One region of the Parashewanella sp. 2210YD4-3 genome, then DNA from elsewhere that is predicted to be linked to it. Evidence: predicted binding sites of a transcription regulator. Region 1 holds the regulator's gene; each other region holds the start of a gene.
The links. The regulator MetJ, encoded in region 1, represses methionine synthesis genes. The targets are predictions, from matches to a motif close to TAGACGTCTAGACGTCTA.

Region 2: a site for MetJ is predicted at 4,031-4,048, ahead of metF (methylenetetrahydrofolate reductase). Genes of this name have one in related genera too.
Region 3: a site for MetJ is predicted at 1,265-1,282, ahead of metH (methionine synthase). Genes of this name have one in related genera too.
Region 4: a site for MetJ is predicted at 3,166-3,183, ahead of metK (methionine adenosyltransferase). Genes of this name have one in related genera too.

The regions. Positions count from the first base shown of each region.
Region 1 is NZ_JBWQOG010000002.1:221,308-226,497, forward strand. Features, by position in the region: gene panC (pantoate--beta-alanine ligase) at 1-143, shown strand, start outside; gene AC1EU0_RS04280 (hypothetical protein) at 420-839, opposite strand; gene AC1EU0_RS04285 (DUF4124 domain-containing protein) at 1,018-1,518, shown strand; gene AC1EU0_RS04290 (DTW domain-containing protein) at 1,508-2,002, opposite strand; gene AC1EU0_RS04295 (hypothetical protein) at 2,072-2,401, opposite strand; gene AC1EU0_RS04300 (SprT family zinc-dependent metalloprotease) at 2,501-2,998, opposite strand; gene metJ (met regulon transcriptional regulator MetJ) at 2,991-3,305, opposite strand; gene AC1EU0_RS04310 (sensor histidine kinase) at 3,585-4,841, shown strand; gene AC1EU0_RS04315 (response regulator transcription factor) at 4,834-5,190, shown strand, end outside.
Region 2 is NZ_JBWQOG010000001.1:372,660-377,849, reverse strand. Features, by position in the region: gene AC1EU0_RS01635 (anthranilate synthase component II) at 1-274, shown strand, start outside; gene AC1EU0_RS01630 (S9 family peptidase) at 271-2,748, shown strand; gene metF (methylenetetrahydrofolate reductase) at 3,035-3,949, opposite strand; gene metB (cystathionine gamma-synthase) at 4,181-5,190, opposite strand, start outside.
Region 3 is NZ_JBWQOG010000001.1:25,840-31,029, reverse strand. Features, by position in the region: gene AC1EU0_RS00110 (hypothetical protein) at 1-234, opposite strand, end outside; gene AC1EU0_RS00105 (sulfurtransferase) at 303-1,145, opposite strand; gene metH (methionine synthase) at 1,327-5,064, shown strand.
Region 4 is NZ_JBWQOG010000001.1:451,496-456,685, reverse strand. Features, by position in the region: gene tkt (transketolase) at 1-1,382, opposite strand, end outside; gene AC1EU0_RS01975 (hypothetical protein) at 1,580-2,941, shown strand; gene metK (methionine adenosyltransferase) at 3,244-4,395, shown strand; gene hemB (porphobilinogen synthase) at 4,467-5,190, opposite strand, start outside.

The sequences.
Region 1 (5,190 bases):
TAACGCCTGATTACTTGATCGTTCGTCATGCCGACACTCTGCAAAAAATCACTCCTGAAGATGAATCATTAGTGATATTAGTGGCCGCTTGGCTGGGTAAAGCAAGGCTAATAGATAACGAGTGTTTTCAAAGAAGCAAATAGACCAAATATAAAATGGCACACCAAAGGGTGTGCCATTTCTTTATAGATGTTGTTTCTGACTAATTTGAGCTGTGGTTAACTAACCTCAGCTCTGTATAACGAAATCAATAACATTCTGATTTACAATACAAACCTTAAACTTTTATCTACAGTGCTGCTAATTTTGTGTAGTTCGAGGCAGAACAGTTCGTAATAGCCGGTCTATTACGGGCTGTTCTAACACTGAAATACGCATAAGTAGCTGTGCTGTAGAGGTTGGCTTATGCAGAGCTGAGGTTAACTAAGTTGCTTCCAATCAATCTGAATCGCTTGATTGACCAAATCCATTCTTGCGTTAACGACGCCATCCAACTCACGAAGATCAAGCTTTGAAACCTTTTTGATCACATTAGAGTTTTTCTGACAGTGATAATCCAATTGGTGTTTAAGGTTGTCCAAATCCGTTATCGCTGTCATGGTGTTCGGAATTGCAGCAATAAAACTATCATCTGGCGTTTCATTATTTTTCTCTAATATATCGACGTGTTGAAACAATGATAGTAATCGACTTTCGGTGTCTTTTAAGAATTGGTCGATACGGAAAATATGACCTTGAACGGCAAGTTGGTTAGTGGTTAATTTTTTGTCGTCAGCGCGATCTTGCTGGCGAGATAGGATTTGTTGAATATTCGATGGTTTAATTGATCCGACGCTCATCATACTTCCTTGTACTTCATTTTGCGGATAACAAAATTTGAGTATAGTCAAAAAATCAACATTTTCTGTAATCTGTCAATTTTTTGTATTATGCTTGAACTAGTTAACAAATACTTGAGCAGTATTAGGGCAAATGACGGCTCTAAATAAAGGATAAACATGAAAGGAATCACTCCCAATGGCTAGGTTTGTCGTCACTCTGCTTATGCTGTTACTTTGTCCCTTAGCTCACGCCAACAGCTTCTTAAAATGTACGCTGGGTGAAAAAGTGGTTTATACCCAAACGACTTGCCCGAATGGTTACAAGCGACAACAAATCGAGTATCAATCTGGCGTCATCAATCAAATCGACCTAGATAAAGAGTCAAGTAAAGAAGACCCTTTAAAAATGTTATTAGAGAAGGGGACGGTAAGCCGTGACAAGTTATTAAAACTCATCCGCAGTGAGATCATTCGTCTTAAGCGTGAAATCAGTTTTAATAAGGTGGTTAAAGGCGGTGAACTACAAGAGATTGAACGTAACCGATACTGGCAAGATATTCCTGCTGACAACCCTAAATATTTAGACAAAATTAAACAAATCCACCAGCACTTTGATTCCTTAAATGCCATTAATCAGGCCAAAATCAAAGCGCTGTCTAAACATTATTTACAGATTGATGAAGACGCTAAGAATTAGAAACAAAATCGGCTAACCTGGCCTGTAACTTTTCTGCTGCCATAACGCTTCCCTTTGCTTTCAATAGCTCTGCAACACATTCTGCCGTACATAATCCATTGGGCTTTTGATTACGCCTTAGTTGGTATATTGACGTACTTGATGGTTCGATTTTCACTTTAGGCAATTCTTTAAGGTAAGGGCTTTTATTGTAAATTTTGCGTGCTTCCTGCCAAGTACCGTCGATCACAATGTAACTATCAAAGTCATAACTTACTGACACAGATGTACTTTCATCTGTTGGATACAGCAATGCTACCTTGCCTTTTTCTATTGCAGTCAATATATCAGGGGATGGATTTGTTCTTTCCCAAATAATGACTTTTGCACTTTCTTCTAATACATCTGTCACCAATGCACCCGTATTGGTCTTTTTTGATAACTCTCGTTGATGAGTTAACAGAATGATGTTCATAAATGTCCGTTTTACAATAGTTCGCTTCACTCTGATGATATTACACTTAAAATCTTATCTGTCAGATAATCTATAATACTATTAACTGGTTAATTTTAATCAAGAAAAGCTAAAAAAATTTGCGAGTTTTTTGGGTACTTCACGAACTGGATTTGAGAAAAACAATATTACTGCTTCACTATAATTTTTGGGTTCAGGAATACCTTTTGTGTCTTCAATATAATGATAAAGCGGCGTGAAAAATACCGGAATAGTCATTGAAATGACTCCAATGGAAGGGTTCGTAATAGAACCGACCACAACGGCATATGCAAGCAAATTCAAAGCTAGTTCCTTCCTGTTACCGTGGATCTTCTGCCTTTGAGCATCGTTTTGTATGTCATCGTCTGTCATATATGGAGATAGTGGTGAATATGGTGATACTGCCATAGATATTATGCTATTAGTTAAGCCAAGATAATGTATTCTTTCAGAATGTTGCTTAACCCTCACTGAATTTCTCTATCATCTACATTCAAATTTATGCAGCTATATACTCATCAAGATTTGCAAACAATTTTTACAACGGTATGACGCTTGATTTCGTGCCACCTTATTATGTCGTCGAATGGTCAATTTCACTACACCACAATTACACCGATAATCCACCGTTTGTTGAGGTCGATACACAACATCAAAGCTATGTGTAGTCTTTGGCTGTTGTTGATACAAACTCAACATCAAGCTTTGCCATTCTTTACCATGAGGCTTTACTCGCCCATAGAGATGATGACAAAGCAAATGGCAGACTTCATGGGGAACAACTTCATTGATAAATGCAGCGCCATTATCTCGCAACATCTGTTGGTTAAAGCGGAGTTTATTGAGATGAAGATGTGCCATTCCAGCACTGCGGCCTCTAAGCTTAAAACATACCTCAGGACGAGGAAATGAACGCCGCATCACTTGCTCTGCGTGTTGATAGCATAACTCAACTTGATGCAGCGTTTGTTCAAACAAAGATTCTAATGGTAATGGGTTACTCAAGATCTTCCCACTCAATCCCCATTTCATCCATCATTTTTTTAGCTTCAGCTGGAATACTGTCTGGCTGGCTTTTGGCTAAATCTTCATCTGATGGAAGTGGTTGACCAGTATAAGCATGCAAAAATGCTTCACAAAGCAGCTCACTGTTCGTAGCATGACGTAAGTTGCCAACCTGACGACGTGTACGTTCATCGGTTAACACTTTTAACACTTTTAGTGGAATCGATACGGTAACCTTCTTGACCTGCTCACTTTTCTTTCCATGTTCTGCGTATGGACTAATATAGTCTCCGTTCCACTTGGCCATTTTTTCACCTATTTAACTAAATAATTAAAGGAAGATTTTATACCCTTACTATTTGTAGTCAATTATAAAGCGGTTTTTGCCATTAAAAATCGCTATTTTTAATAGCAATGCTAAGTGCACCTTCGACTTCGAGCAAAAATCCGTTTACTGAAATTTGCATTTTTTTAACCAAAGTTTGTCTTAACACATCATTTATCACTGAGTTACTGTTATCATTTAATTCCTAGTTTTTCATCAACATCAATTAACTTTAAAAACAAACATTTAAATAAGACTTAAATGCAAATGAATCCCCTAAATATCAATAAACTTGAGCAGATATTAACCTTTTCTCGCTATCTGGGCTGGGGATTTCGCCTTGTTCTCAGTTATGGGTTAAGTGACTGGTTTGGTTTAACTAATCAATCTGCAATTCTGATTTACCTGTTCTCAATTGAGCTTGGGTATTTATTATTCAGCCATAAAAAAATCAATAACCTTAAAGAATTTGGGACACTGCATCTATTTATCTTACTGATCGATAATAGTTTTTGGTTAGCCTGGCTTTATCTCACCGGCGGTGCATCTAATGCCTTTATTTCATTTTTACTCGTACCTATTGCCATCTCAAGCATCACCATGTCCCCTCGTAAATCGTGGCTCTTTAGTGGAATGAACTGTGTTGTTTATAGCGTTATGCTGTATTTCGATCCTCATATGAAGCACATGGCGCAAATGGGCATGAGTTCTCATTACATAGGTATGTGGCTGAACTTTATTTTATCTGTGGTAGTACTCAATACTGGGTTAGTGCTGTTTTCAGCAAAATTAAAGCAAAGAGATTCGCAGGTCAGTGCCATGCGCGAAGCACAACTTAAGCAAGAGCAACTGGTTGCCTTAGGGGCTTCATCAGCGCAAATGGCGCATCAACTCGCGACCCCATTATGCTCAATGCGGTTATGGCTAGACGAATTAAAGCAATCTCCATCACAAGAAGCCTTTAAGGAACTCAATAATAACCTGTCTCGATGTGAGTCCAGCTTACAAGAATTACGACTGGCTACCGATGCCATACGAGATGGAAAAAAACGTGAAATTAAACTCAGTGACTTGTTACAAGATGCGAAGAAAAAGGCGCAATTACTGTTACCTCAATGTCTGATTGATTGGAAAATAATACAGCAACCATCACCAGTACTGTGTATCGATCATGGCATTTTACCCGCCCTTTTAACCCTAATCGATAATGCAGGTAAAGCATCAAATGCCGCAATATCACAATCTAAAATTGAGATATCGACTCAATATAATCAACAAGGCGAATGCCAAATCTTAATTCGTGATTTTGGTAATGGCATTGACGAAAGCATACGCCCCTATTTGGGGAAACAATTTATCCCCAGTAAAAAAGGACTTGGAGTAGCTTTAATGCTTACTCATGCAAGCTTAGAACGAAACCTTGGGTCTTTGAGCTTAACTGAACACCCAACACAAGGCTGCATTGCTACGATAACCTTACCTACAACCACAGAAACCGAAGATTCAAACTATGAATAAGTTACTTATTATCGAAGATGACGCCAGCTTAGCGTTAATTTTACAAAGACGATTAAGTAATCATGGTTTTGAAGTAGAAGCCTGTCACAACAGAACGCAAGCATTATTGCTGGCAAGACAACACCAGCCGAGTCATATTTTACTGGATATGAAACTAGAAGAAGAAAACGGCTTAAATTTAATACAACCACTCAGAGCCCTATTACCCAAAGCCAAAATCATATTACTAACCGGCTTTGCCAGCATCGCTACCGCTGTTGAAGCCATTCGCTTAGGGGCGGACAATTATCTCACCAAACCTGCTGATACCCAAACCTTACTACTGGCCTTAAACGAGCAAAAAGTTGAA
Region 2 (5,190 bases), on a different contig from region 1:
AACCAATGATATTGAGCATCAAGGGCAACGGTTATTTTCTAAGTTGAATCATCCACTCACTGTTACTCGTTACCATTCCCTGTTGGTTGATTCCATACCTGAAAGCTTTACACTGGACGCATGGTTTGATGATCCAGATCACGGGCGTGAAATCATGGCGATGAGTCATGATTCTTTGCCTATTTTTGGCGTTCAATTTCATCCAGAATCTATCTTGACTGAGCAAGGTTTGGATTTGCTCAATAACTTTTTAAAAATAAAGGAACAAGCATGAACTTGTTGACTAGAAATCTTGCCTTAGGGACATTGAGCGTGGCGATTTTATCGGCATGTGCATCTGCGCCAATTACTCCTAAAGCTCAGTTACAAACTACATCATCCATCGTTGAACTAACGGCTCCACCGAAAGTGGGACAACAGCTTACCATGAAACAGATCATGGCTAATCCAGATTGGATGGGTATTTTAGCCAAACAAGCTTATTGGTCAGATGATAGTAGCTCTGTATATTTTGTGCGTCAGGCATATGGTTCGCCACTAAAAGATTATTATCAGCAAGCTGTTAATGGTACTGCCAAAAAATTGAATATTGCTGATTACCACTTAGCTGACCAACGTGATGGTGTTTTCAATATCGAAAATACCAAAAAAGCGTATTTGTACCAAGGTAATATCTTCGTTAAAAACCTAGAAACCGGTAATGTTGAGCAAATTACTAAACAAAACCGCCGTATCAGTGGTGTGCGTTATCTTAGCAACGGTGACTTAGCCTATTGGCAAGGTAATCAAATTTTCCGTATTCATGCAAATAGTGGCTTAATCGAGCAGCTGGCAGACATCAAGATGGAAAATACGCCTAAAAGTGTTCAGCAGCCATCCACTTACTTAGCTAAGCAGCAGCATCGATTGATCAACTATGTTGCCAAGCAACATAAGAATGCTGAGCTAAAAGAGAGCTTTAATCAAGAGTTAGCTAAGCAGGATCCAACTTTGGCTTCAAAAGCATGGTACTTAGGTAAAAATAACCGTGTAGTCGAATCAAGCTTATCACCAGATGGGCGTTACCTATTTGTAGCCGTGGTTGATAAAAACTATAAGTGGCGTAGTGAACACGACATCATGCCAAACTACATTGGCAAAGATGGCTACGTAGATGCCGTTCCTGCACGAGCAAGAGTTGCAGAAGACAAGTATCCAGGTCAAGATTTTATGGTGCTTGATCTTAAGACTCATCAAAAGCGTGCAATCACGATTGAAGGGTTAACAGGCTACAACCAAGATGTGTTAGCTAAAGTAAAAGCTGAAAATGCTAAGAAAGAAGGCAAAGCTTACGACAGTGAAAAGACACCTCGTAAATTGCAATTAATGGTGGATTGGGGCTGGAGTCAAAGTCCTATCCAATGGCATCCATCAGAAGATAAACTGCTGGTGATGATCGAAGCCGTTGATAACAAAGATCGCTGGATTGCTAATGTTGACCTAAAAAATGGTCGTTTCAGTACTGAAGATCGTTTACACGACGATGCGTGGATCAATTACACTCATAATCAATACGGGTGGATTGATGACAGTGACCAATATTATTTCTTGTCTGAAAAAAGCGGTTACTCGCAGCTTTATCTAAAACAAATAGGTAAACCAGTAAAAGAGCTAACCCAAGGTAAATACGTGGTGAGCGAAGTGACGGTTGGTCCTCGTGGGCAGTATCTTTACTACAAAGCCAATAAAACCCACCCTGGAATGTATAACGTATATCGGGTGAATATTGCATCGGGTAAAAGTGAACAATTGACGAACTGGAAAGGGGTACTCGATTACCGATTAAGTCCTGATGGGGAGTCATTACTATTAACGGCATCAACTCGAACTCGTCCAAATGAACTTTATGTTCAAAAAATTGGAGGGGAGTTGAAGCAACTGACCAATTACACCAGCAAAGCATTTGCTGATTATCAATGGCAAGCCCCTGAAGTCGTAGCTGTACCATCAACTCATGTCGCTGGTGATGTATATGCACGTGTTTATTTGCCTCAAGGTTTTGATAAAAATAATGCTCACAAGTACCCAGCAGTAATTTTTAATCATGGTGCGGGCTATCTACAAAATGCGCACTATGGATTTTCAGGCTACTTCCGCGAGTACATGTTCCATAACTTATTAGCTCAGCAAGGCTATGTAGTGATGGATATGGATTACCGAGGTTCTAAAGGCTACGGACGTGATTGGCGAACTGCGATTTACCGCAATATGGGTCATCCAGAAGTTGAAGATTTGGAAGATGGCGTAAAATGGATGGCTGCGAATGCTAACGTAGACGCTAAACGTGTAGGTACCTATGGTGGGTCTTACGGTGGTTTCTTAACCTTTATGGCGCTGTTTACTGAGCCTGATTTATTCCAAGCAGGAGCAGCGCTTCGTCCTGTAACTGATTGGGCACATTACAATGCTCCTTATACCTCTAATATTTTGAATACACCTGATGTTGATCCAATTGCTTACGAGCGTAGCTCTCCGATTGAGCATGCTGAAGGTCTTAAGAAGCCATTGCTTATCATGGCTGGTGTACTGGATGACAATGTATTCTTCCAAGACAGTGTACGTTTAGTTCAGCGCTTAATTGAACTGGAAAAACCAATGTTTGAAACAGCGATTTATCCGGTAGAACCCCACGGGTTTAAACAGCCGTCAAGCTGGTTAGATGAATACAATCGTATTTATAAGCTGTTTGAACAAAACCTAAAAAAATAGTTGTATCAAAATGAACAATGGCGCAGTTTTTACTGCGTCATTTTTATTTTAACTTAAAAACATCAGTTGGCTACGTTCTCAAGCGTAGAAAAAATGATTGCTAGCAAGGCGTAGCTTGCAGCAAATAGTTGTTCTACTTGCAAAAGTTACAACGCAGCTAACGAGCATTTTAGCAAGCTTGCGGGCGTTGAGCGTTTCATCCATTCGGTGAATTATTAAGACATTGAAATTATTGCTAACTCAAATAGATATTAACTTATTGAGCGTTCAACTGATGTTTTTAGGTTTAAGCGGCAGGGTTAATCCGTTGTTGAGTCAAGCCGAGTGTCTGACAGATGGCGTAACTCAATTCAGCACGGTTTAGAGTGTAAAAATGAAAGTCCGTGATACCTTCTTGAACCAGTAATTTTACCTGCTCAATGGCTACACTTGCCGCAAGTAATTGGCGAGTTTGTGGATCATTTTCAAGGCCACTATAAATTCTTCCCATCCAAGCAGGCACTTCTACCCCTGTTAGCCCAGCAAATTGTTGTAATTGGGTAAAATTAGTAACGGGCAAAATGCCCGGAATAAGCTCTAAATTGATTTGATTGGCAGCACATTTATCTCTAAACCGCAGGAAGTTTTCAATATCAAAAAAGAACTGAGTGATGGCATGAGAGGCTCCTAAATCTTGCTTACGTTTTAAGTTATCCAGATCAAATTGAAGGTTAGGAGCTTCAGGGTGAACATCTGGATAGGCGGCCACACTGATTTCAAAAGGCGCTACTTCACGTAGGCATTTGATCAAATCTGTAGCATGAGGTAATTCACTTTGTGAATGATCATAGCCATCAGGAGCATCACCACGTAAAGCGACAATGTGCCTGATACCATCATTCCAGTATGATTCAGCAATTTGTTCGATTTCTTTACGAGTAGCACCGGCACAAGTTAGGTGAGGAACAGGAGTTAAATTTGTTTCCTTTAGAATACGTTTGATCACCCCATGAGTACGATCGCGAGTAGAATGGCCCGCACCATAAGTGACAGAGACAAAGCGAGGACTAGTGGATTGAAGCTTGAGTATCGATTGCCATAAGGTTTGTTCCATTGCTTCAGTTTTAGGAGGGAAAAACTCGAATGAAACAGATACCTTGTCATTCAAAAGCCCAAACTTATTATTAATTTCATCCAAAATTTTAGCCGCTGAAACTTGCATTATGTTGATATCCTCTACTTATTAAACTTCCCTGTTACTGCAATCTTGGAGTTATTTATCATTAGAATTATTAATTTTAAATAGACATTTAGATGTCTAGATGCTCTTTTGTTTAATCTATTGAATAATATTTGCACTGTCAATGCTCGGTGATGATTTTTTCGGTTTTATTGATTAATTATTCAAAAAAGGGTTCACCCCAACTTCTAATAAATATAAATAGGGAGAGTACTATTTTCTGGCTAGTTGTTGGCGGAGAGTGATGAGAGACTCAAGGGCTACTGAGAAGTCACTGAGGAGATCTTCACTATGCTCAATCCCAATAGAGAATCGTAGTAGTGAAGCAGAAATGCCTGCAGTTGCTCTGGCTTCTTCGCTGATCCCTGCATGTGTCATAGTAGCTGGATGGCAGACTAAGCTTTCAACACCACCAAGGGACTCAGCGAGAGTAAACATGCGTAATGAGCTGAAAAAGTGATTTAGCAGTTGTGGATAGTGATGTGAGTCATCACCTAAATCTAACTCAACACTTAACATGGCCCCGAAACCTGACTGTTGCTCAGCTGCAAGTGTATGGCCTGGGTGACTCGATAAACTAGGGTGATACACTTTTGAAATAGCAGAGTGATTGCTAAGGTAACTCACTATTTTTTTTGTATTTTGCTCGTGAACCTGAAGACGAGCATGCAATGTTCTCACACCACGTAAAGTCATATAGCTATCAAATGGCGCAGCAGTCGCGCCTATACAATTTGCCCACCAAGCTAGTTGTTCATGGAGAGTTTGTGTTTTTGCGATAACGGCCCCCCCAACAACATCACTATGGCCGTTAATGTATTTAGTGGTTGAGTGAATGACGATATCAGCACCTAAATCAAAAGGTTTTTGCCATAACGGAGTTAAAAAGGTGTTATCAACCGCCACTAAGGCTCCAGCCTGATGAGCTTGCTGACAAATGGCTTTAATGTCATAAATACGCAAAAGAGGATTACTCGGTGTTTCTACCCACACAACACTTGGTTGGGATTCTAGTGCCTGTTTCAAAGCTTGAAGATCATTTTGATCGACAATGCTGAGTTTAAATAAACCACGTTTCGCGGCATTTTCAAATAAACGGTAGCTACCACCATAGCAGTCGTGTGGCACAACCAGCGTATCTTCAGGACGCAATAGTTGAAGAACTAAATGTACTGCAGCCATACCCGTTGGTGTGATCACCGCACCATGACCTCCTTCTAATT
Region 3 (5,190 bases), on a different contig from region 1:
GAGGCTCATATCAGAGCCAAATAACGTCCACACATCGTTGATACTTTCGCCTTTTAGTTGAAAAGGAATAGTGCCAAAAAGTACATGAGTACAGTCGTGGCAGAAAAACCAACGGCTTTCTTCTGTTTTACCATCGTTTTTATTTAGGTGGCTATAGCCCGATGTGTACTCTTCGACTCCTTCTCGTAGAGTAAGTTTGCAGTTTTGTTGAAGATATTGAAAATCTTTTGGCATGAGGTTCATCTATACATTGATTTTCATTGAGTATAGATGATGAACTCCACACCGTGATTTTACAATTATTACGCTACTGGAAAGCCTGGATTAGCTCCCCATTCTGCCCATGAGCCGTCGTACAGGGAAGTATCTCCGTAGCCAGCAATTCTCGCGGCCATCAAAATGATACAAGCAGTGATCCCAGAGCCGCAGGAAAAGACTAATTGCTGATTTTCGTTAATGACTTCTGCAAATAGGACTGTTAATTCGGATTCAGACTTAAAAACATCACCATCAAGTACTTGTGGAAAAGGTAAATTGATGGCGTTAGGAATATGACCAGCTCTCATTCCAGCTCTCATTCCAGCTCTTGGTTCTGGTGTTTCGCCATAGAATCGAGTTTTGCCTCGTGCGTCTAACACTTGAGAGTTTGAATTCTCTATATTATCTAGAACGAGTTGCGCATCACATATCAAATTTGTTCGAAACTGTGCTTGAAATGTTCCTGAACGAGTCGGGGTAGCTGGTTTGTTTATGCTTGGTCGATTTTCGGCTAACCATTTTGGTAGACCACCATCCAATACGAGAACATTGTCGAACCCCATTACTTTAAAAATCCACCACGCGCGTGGAGCAGAGTATATGCCTTGATTATCGTAAAGCACGACTAGGCTATCTGAATTGATTCCGTGCTTTTGACACATTTGAGTAAATTGAGATTCAGTCGGAAACGCATTTGGTATATCGGAGTCAAGATTACAAAGTTGTGTTTCAAGCTCTAAATCTTGAGCATTTGGGAGGTAGGTTTTTTCATCATATTCAATTGGTGTTTTCCCTACTACCTTGTTCATACTTGCATCAAGTAATACCACATTTTCTTGATTTAAATGCTCTACTAGCCACTGGGTAGATACTAATATTTGCGACATCGTTTCCTCAATCCCTTTCTATTGGATTATCCAATTTAAATAAAAAACGTAACCAGAGCAAAACCTTATTTTGTATTTTCCTCAAAGGGTTAGAAAACTCGATTAATAAAAAATGGTAATGGACTTCTAGATGTCTATGGTGTAGTTTAACCAAAGGGTTAAGTATTTGGTATTCAACGAAATGGCATTTTCTTCTGAGCAAACTCCTTCAAATTCTGCGTATTCTGACTTAGTAGAAAGGCTATCAGATCGGATCTTGGTGCTAGACGGTGCAATGGGAACCATGATCCAGCAACATAGGCTGGAAGAAGAAGACTATCGGGGCGAACGTTTTGCTAATTGGTCATGTGCGGTAAAAGGCAATAATGATTTGTTAGTGCTTACTCAACCAGATCTTATTCGCCAAATTCATGTTGAATACCTTAATGCTGGCGCTGATATTATTGAAACCAACACTTTCAACGCTACTAGTATTGCGATGGCCGACTATCAAATGGAAGAGTTGGTGTACGAGATCAACGTTGAAGCAGCTAAGCTAGCGAGAGAAGCTGCTGAGAGTGTGATGGAACAAACGGGAATAAGGCGCTATGTTGCTGGTGTGTTAGGACCCACTAATCGAACTTGTTCTATCAGCCCTGATGTTAATGACCCGAGTTTCCGTAACGTCAGTTTTGATGAGTTGGTTGAATCCTACACTGAAGCCATTAATGGATTAATTGATGGTGGTGCAGATATCCTGATGGTTGAAACTATCTTTGATACTTTGAATGCCAAAGCAGCTTTGTATGCCATTGATGAGGTTTTGACTGAGCGCTTTTCTCACCTTGCTGAACAGCGTTTACCTGTGATGATCTCAGGTACAATCACTGATGCATCTGGCCGAACGTTAACTGGGCAAACGACTCAAGCCTTTTATCATTCGTTACGCCACATCAAGCCTGTTTCTATTGGTTTGAACTGCGCTTTAGGGCCGAAAGAGTTAGTCCCTTATGTTCAGGAGTTGACTCGAATCTGTGAATGTCATATTTCAGTTCACCCTAATGCAGGGCTTCCCAATGAGTTTGGTGGCTATGATGAAACACCAGAGCAAATGGCGGAGTTTATCGAACAATGGGCTGAGGCTGGTTATTTAAATATTGTGGGGGGCTGCTGCGGAACCACTCCTGAACACATCAAAGCCTTTGCACAATCCGCGAGTAAATACCAACCCAGACAAGCGCCTGATTATGCGCCCCATTGCCGACTTTCAGGATTAGAGCCAATTACTATCCAACCTGATTCCTTGTTTTTGAACGTGGGTGAACGAACGAATGTCACTGGCTCGGCTCGCTTTCTGCGTTTGATCAAAGAAGAAGATTACGAAACAGCACTCGATGTCGCTCGTGATCAAGTCGATAACGGCGCGCAAATTATCGACGTCAATATGGACGAAGGTATGTTAGATGGCGTTGCCGCAATGCAGAAATTTTTGAACCTGATTGCCTCAGAGCCTGAGATCAGCAAAGTCCCGATCATGATTGACTCTTCAAAATGGGAAGTATTAGAAGCTGGCCTTAAATGTGTGCAAGGAAAAGGCGTAGTGAATTCTATCTCTTTAAAAGAAGGAGAGGAAATCTTCATTCGTCAGGCACAGTTAATCAAACGTTATGGTGCTGCCGTTATCGTGATGGCGTTTGATGAAACAGGGCAAGCTGATACTCAAGATAGGAAAGTTGAGATCTGCCAGCGCGCTTATGATGTCTTGGTAAACAAAGTCGATTTCCCACCAGAAGACATCGTATTCGACCCTAATATTTTTGCTATAGCTACAGGGATTGAAGAGCATGACAACTATGCGGTGGACTTCATCGAAGCGACTCGCATTATCAAAGAAACTTGCCCTCACGCTATGATTTCCGGTGGGGTGTCCAATGTATCGTTTTCATTTAGAGGTAATAACCCTGTTCGTGAAGCCATTCATGCGGTGTTTTTATACCATGCCATTAACGCTGGCATGGATATGGGGATTGTAAATGCTGGTCAGTTGGCGATTTATGATGATATCGACCCTAAGTTAAAAGAACACGTTGAAAGGGTAGTGCTTAACCTCCCTTGCCCTGTTGCTGACTCAACCAATACGGAGCAATTGCTTGTAGTCGCTGAAAAATTCAGGGGCGGAAAAACCGATGAGGTGGACTCAGCTCAAGCTGAATGGCGAAACCTGCCAGTGAATGAACGTCTCGCGCAAGCATTAGTAAAAGGCATTACCGAATTTATTGATGAAGATACCGAAGAAGCCAGACAAAATGCAGACAAGCCGCTGAATGTGATCGAAGGGCCACTGATGGACGGCATGAATATCGTCGGCGATTTATTCGGTAGCGGTAAAATGTTTCTGCCCCAAGTCGTTAAGTCGGCAAGGGTGATGAAAAAAGCTGTGGCTTACTTAAATCCATTTATTGAAACCGAAAAAGTAGAGGGGAAGTCTAACGGCAAGATTTTAATGGTGACGGTGAAAGGTGATGTTCACGACATAGGTAAAAACATTGTTGGCGTTGTTCTGGCGTGTAATGGATTCGAAGTGATTGACCTTGGGGTAATGGTGCCCGTTGAAAAAATCATTCAAGTCGCAAAAGAAGAAAGCGTCGACATCATCGGAATGTCAGGTTTGATCACCCCAAGTCTTGATGAAATGGTGCATAACGTCAAAGAATTTGAAAAAGCAGGGTTAACCATTCCAGCGATCATTGGCGGTGCGACTACCTCGAAAATTCACACAGCAGTTAAAATCGCCCCTAATTATCCGCACGGCGCTATTTATATTACTGACGCTTCAAGAGCTGTACCTATGGTGAGTAAGCTTATTAGCCAAGAGACTCGTCAAAATGAAGTAGAGACAACTTATCAAGAATACCAAGTGTTACGAGAAAAACGCCTTGCACAAGGTAAACGCAAGGTATTGGTATCTATTGAGAAAGCCAGAAAAAACAAAACCGACATTGATTGGACTGATTATCAACCTGTAAAGCCTGCAAAAACGGGCATTACCGTATTTGATGATTATCCGTTGGAAGACTTAGTACACCGTATCGACTGGACGCCGTTTTTTAGAAGTTGGGAGCTTCATGGACATTTCCCTCGAATATTAGAGGATGAAGTGGTAGGGGAGGAAGCTAGAAAACTGTATGCCGATGCAAAAGCCATGCTGGTTACCATAATTGAAGAAAAGTGGCTTACGGCTAAAGCCGTAATTGGGTTATTCCCGGCCAATAGCGTTGATCATGATGATGTTGAGCTTTATACCAATGATGAGCGCTCAGAAGTATTAGCCAAATGCCATCATTTGCGCATGCAATTAGAGAGGCTCGGTAATCATAATTTCTGTTTAAGTGATTTTGTGGCACCAAAAGAAACCCAACTAGAAGATTATATGGGAGCATTCGCAGTAACCGCAGGCCATGGCATTGACGAACATATTGAAAGGTTTGAAGCTGAAAACGATGACTATAGCTCCATCATGATTAAATGCTTGGCGGATCGTCTTGCTGAAGCCTTGGCGGAAAGAATGCACGAACGTGTTCGTAAGGAGTTCTGGGGCTATTCGGCTGATGAAACTTTTGAAAATGAAGCTTTGATCAAAGAAAAGTATCAAGGTATTCGTCCTGCTCCCGGCTACCCTGCTTGTCCGGATCACACTGAAAAAGCCACCCTGTGGAATTTATTAAAACCTGATGAAACCATTGGCCTGAATATTACCGAAAACTTTGCCATGTATCCGACAGCGGCCGTGAGTGGTTGGTATTTTTCTCACCCTAGATCTCGATATTTTGGTATTACTAATATCGCCAAAGATCAGGTGCAAGATTACGCCCAAAGAAAAGAGATGAGCATTGAGGAAGCGGAAAAGTGGTTAGCGCCAGTTTTAGACTATGAACCTTAGAGTCGATAATTGTTAACGCAATATTTGATGAAGTTATAATTGCGTAACGTTATACTTGCGAGAATTGATAATAATTCGCCTTTAGATGGCAATACTTTTGTGTTCAAAAGTCATCGATTTTAGGGT
Region 4 (5,190 bases), on a different contig from region 1:
GTATAAACGAAAATGTTTTGAATGCCCATTAATGCAGACATACGAGTGGCATTACGCATGTATTCCATGAACATTAAGAAAGTCGCGCCATAGTTGATGAAACCACCGTGCAGAGACAGACCGTTCATGATGCCGCCCATACCGAATTCACGTACACCGTAGAAGATGTAGTTACCATCAGCATGGTCTTGAATACCTTTAGAACCCGACCAAAGCGTTAGGTTAGAACCAGCAAGATCAGCTGAGCCGCCCATTAATTCAGGCAGTAGCGCACCAAATGCGCCAATGGCGTTTTGTGATGCTTTACGCGAAGCAATTGATTCGCCTTTGTCTTGGCACTCTTGAATGTAAGTTTGAGCTTTTGCTTCAAAATCAGCAGGAAGTTCACCTTTGATCACACGACGCTCGAATTCAGCGGCTAGTTCTGGGTGGGCTGCCTTATACGCATCAAACTTAGCATCCCAAGCTTGTTCGTTTTGGCTACCCGCTTCTTTAGCATCCCAACCTTGATAAACATTCGCTGGAATTTCAAATGGTGCTGCTTCCCAACCTAGGAATTCACGTGCGGCTGCGATTTCTTCGTCACCTAGAGGTGCGCCGTGACAATCGTGAGAGCCAGACTTGTTTGGAGAGCCGTAGCCGATAACAGTCTTACAGCAAATCATGGTTGGCTTGTCAGTCACAGACTTTGCTTCTTCAATGGCGTTGCGGATCGCTTCAGGGTCGTGACCATCAACATTTGAAATTACGTGCCAGCCGTATGAATCAAAACGCTTAGACGTGTCATCAGTGAACCAACCCTCAACTTCACCGTCGATAGAGATGCCATTGTCATCCCAAAATGCGATCAGTTTACCTAGCTTTAGAGTGCCGGCTAGTGAACACGCTTCATGTGAAATACCTTCCATCAAGCAGCCGTCACCTAGGAAACAGTAAGTGAAGTGGTCAACAACATCGTGTCCGTCACGGTTAAATTGCGCAGCAAGTGTTTTTTCCGCAATCGCCATACCCACTGCGTTACTGATACCAGCACCTAGTGGACCGGTAGTGGTTTCAACACCTGGTGTGTAACCGTATTCAGGGTGACCTGGCGTTTTAGAGTGAAGCTGACGGAACTGTTGTAGTTCAGACATAGGTAGCTCATAACCACTTAGGTGCAATAATGAGTAAATCAACATTGAACCATGACCGTTAGAAAGAATAAAACGGTCTCTGTCTACCCAGTTTGGATTGCTTGGATTGTGTTTAAGAAAATCATTCCATAGCACTTCCGCAATATCAGCCATACCAAGCGGTGCGCCTGGGTGACCAGATTTTGCTTTTTGAACCGCATCCATACTTAGGATACGAATAGCGTTAGCGAGTTCTTTACGGGAAGACATGCTCTCTCCTGCTGCATTTGTGTGAGGTAACGGCCAATTTGGATAAACGGCAGTTGATTATGCGGGGTATTTTCGCTTACTCGAAGTTTTGAAGCAAATGTAAATTGTGAACTGTGTGTTTGTGGCTGATGACATTTTCGAAAACAGATTGTTTGACTAATCTTATGGATAAGCGTTAGCGCACAAGGAAAGGGACTATGTATTCTTTACTGCAAAAGTTGATGAGAACTCCAACTTTTGAAGAATATGAAATTAGTAAAATAGAAGATGGCAAGTACTTGTTGTCACTAGGAGATAAACAGTATCAGGTTGATTTTGTTAAAGATAAATTTGATACCGACTTGTGGCGTTTAAAGAGTATCGAACGTCTTGATGACGGCGCTGACTCCCGGTTTGAATCGCTAAAAAAATTATGGGAAATACAAGACAGCCGCAATCGTAGTGTGATTGGAGCAGCGATGATTGGTTGGCTTAAGCCTAATGAAATTTTTGAACAGCTCAGAGCTCAGTCCACACTAGCTGAAAAAAAACGGTTAAAAAATCCTTTTAAACGTATTTATAAAATAAAACCGCTCCCTGCAGATACGCGACTAACAAGACAGATAATTCAACCAACAGAGCAAACTCAATCACAAAGGCAGTTTAGTGATCCGCTCAAAATGTTTAAAGCGGTATCAAGACCTACAGCTTGGGAAGTTAAAACATTTCATTTAGCTAACTCAGAAAAATCAGAAGGTTATGGACAAGAAAAAAAAGTTGATAAAAGGGGGGCGCAAAGCATTCAACTCAAGCTGCACAAAAATAGGAAGCCTTTTAGCGATCAACAAATTAGGCAAAACCGCTATGCCCTTCGATTATTAAGTCCTTATCAATCCATACATCCTTGTGTCATTGTTGATAGAAACACGGTACTTGCTCCAGACGGTGGCAGAGATGTTTATCTTGATGTCGTAGCTAAAGATAAAAAGATAGCTGTTTTACAATACGAAAAGTTTTGTGAAGACATGATGAAAGCACATGCTAGAGAAATTTACTTCGGTGACATTAAAAATTCTAACTTTGTGATTAAAAGTGATAATGATCCAGTGATGCTCATTGACTTGGATAGTATCGCTACTTTTGATTTATTGCAGGATCAAAAAAATCATCCTGTAGCTTACAACAGAGTAGGGACAAACAAATACAGGCCGTTAACGCCTGCTTATTCTACCCAAAAATTAATTTATGGTAGGGAGAAAAAGATACCAGAAGACGCTGATAAAACTGCCAAGCAGAAAATGAGACGTGAAATAAAGCAGATGAATAGGGCAGCAGACGAATACGCGTTATTGCTTTGTATGCTTGAGGCTACTTGTAGCAAGGACTCGGATATAGAGTTGGATCTTGATCATTTTAATGAATTGGGTGTACTGGGGCACCACGAATTCAAGCATAATATTAGGGCTTGGGTAGTGGATAATATTTTGCCTCAGCATCAAGGTGCCGTTCGACAATTTTTAAAAGATCCTGCGGCTAATCCACTTCCTATCCCCTTGTTTGAGGTGGTTAAGTGGAAATAAACCAAACACACTACTATCAAAAACTACGTTTCGTTGTTGGTTATGTTGTTTGTATAACTTTACAAGCTTGCCTTGACTCTGAAAATGCATGAAAAACGGAACAAATAATCCCTCTGCAAACTCCTCCGTAAAAATAAAAGTACATCAATGTGACTCACGTTCATCAACAAAATTGGTAAATAAGGTGTCATTTAGGGTGAAATTTGTCATGAGATCATTTAAAATAGCCATCTAGATGTCAATGCTTCTGATGTTGATATATTGTTATAGAAGCTTCTTTTAGTGACTGAGAGCACAAAATAATGGCAAAACATTTATTCACTTCTGAATCGGTTTCAGAAGGTCATCCAGATAAAATTGCGGATCAGATCTCTGATGCCGTACTTGATGCAATCTTAGAGCAAGATCCTAAAGCCCGTGTCGCCTGTGAGACTTATGTAAAGACAGGTATGGTTATGGTTGGTGGTGAAGTGACTACCTCAGCTTGGGTTGATATTGAAGAGTTAACCCGTAAAACCGTTCGTGAAATTGGTTACACCAATTCAGATATGGGATTCGATGCTGATTCTTGCGCTATTTTAAATACCATTGGTAAGCAATCACCAGATATTAACCAAGGTGTAGATCGTGCTGATCCTGCCGAGCAAGGTGCCGGTGACCAAGGTTTGATGTTTGGCTACGCCAGTAACGAAACTGATGTGCTAATGCCTGCGCCAATCACTTATTCACACGCACTGGTTAAGCGTCAATCTGAAGTGCGTAAAGACGGTACTTTACCTTGGTTACGCCCTGATGCGAAAAGCCAAGTTACCTTTGCTTATGAACAAGGTAAAATTGTGGGTATTGATGCGGTTGTACTTTCGACTCAGCACAGCGAAGACATTGCTCAAGCTGATTTGATTGAAGCTGTGATGGAAACCATCGTTAAGCCTGTATTGCCAGCAAAATGGTTAAATCAAGACACTAAATATTTCATTAACCCAACCGGCCGCTTTGTGATTGGTGGACCAATGGGAGACTGTGGTTTAACGGGTCGTAAGATCATTGTTGATACTTATGGTGGCATGGCTCGTCACGGTGGTGGTGCGTTCTCTGGTAAAGATCCATCAAAAGTTGACCGCAGTGCGGCGTATGCGGCACGTTATGTAGCGAAAAACATTGTTGCTGCTGGCTTAGCTGAGCGTTGTGAAATTCAAGTGTCTTATGCTATTGGTGTGGCAGAACCAACATCTATCAGTGTTGAGACGTTTGGCACAGGTAAAGTATCAGAAGCATTATTGATTGATCTGGTTCGTCGTCACTTTGATCTTCGTCCTTATGGTCTGACTCAAATGTTGAACTTAGAGCGCCCAATCTATCAAGACACTGCAGCCTATGGTCACTTTGGTCGTGACATCTTCCCTTGGGAAGCGACGGATAAAGCTGAAGTATTAAAAGCAGATGCTGGTCTGTAATTATTTGATTCTATAAAAAAGCCCCGTGAGTATGTACTCATGGGGCTTTTTTTTATCCTGTTAGATAAAGGCTACCGTTGTTCTTCCTTCAACCACTGAGCTACTTGTTTAGCAAAGTAAGTTAAAATGCCATCAGCACCAGCACGCTTAAAGCAAAGCAGTGATTCCATCACGATAGGTTTTTCAGCGAGCCAGCCGTTTTGAATCGCGGCCATGTGCATCGCGTATTCACCACTGACTTGATATGCAAACGTTGGCACAGCTAGTTCAGATTTTACTCGACGCACCACATCTAAATACGGCATGCCAGGTTTAACCATTACCATGTCAGCGCCTTCTTGAATATCCAATGCCACTTCATGCAAGGCTTCGTCAATATTGGCAGGATCCATTTGGTAAGAGTGCTTATTGCCACCTTTCAGGTTGCCCGCTGAGCCTACGGCATCTCTAAATGGGCCGTAATAGCTTGATGAGTACTTAGCCGAATAAGCCATAATTTGGGTATTTACATGATTTGCTTGTTCAAGGGCATTTCGGATAGCACCAATACGACCATCCATCATATCTGACGGTCCTACCATATCGGCGCCAGCTTCCGCGTGAGACAGCGCTTGCTTGATTAATACTTCGGTTGTGACGTCATTGATAATGTAGCCTTCGTCATCAATGATGCCGTCTTGACCATGAGTGGTGAATGGATCAAGAGCCACATCAGTCATTATCCCAAGCTCTGGATAAGCGGCTTTTAGAGCGCGAACACTGCGTTGGACTAATCCTTGTGGATTGTAGGCTTCT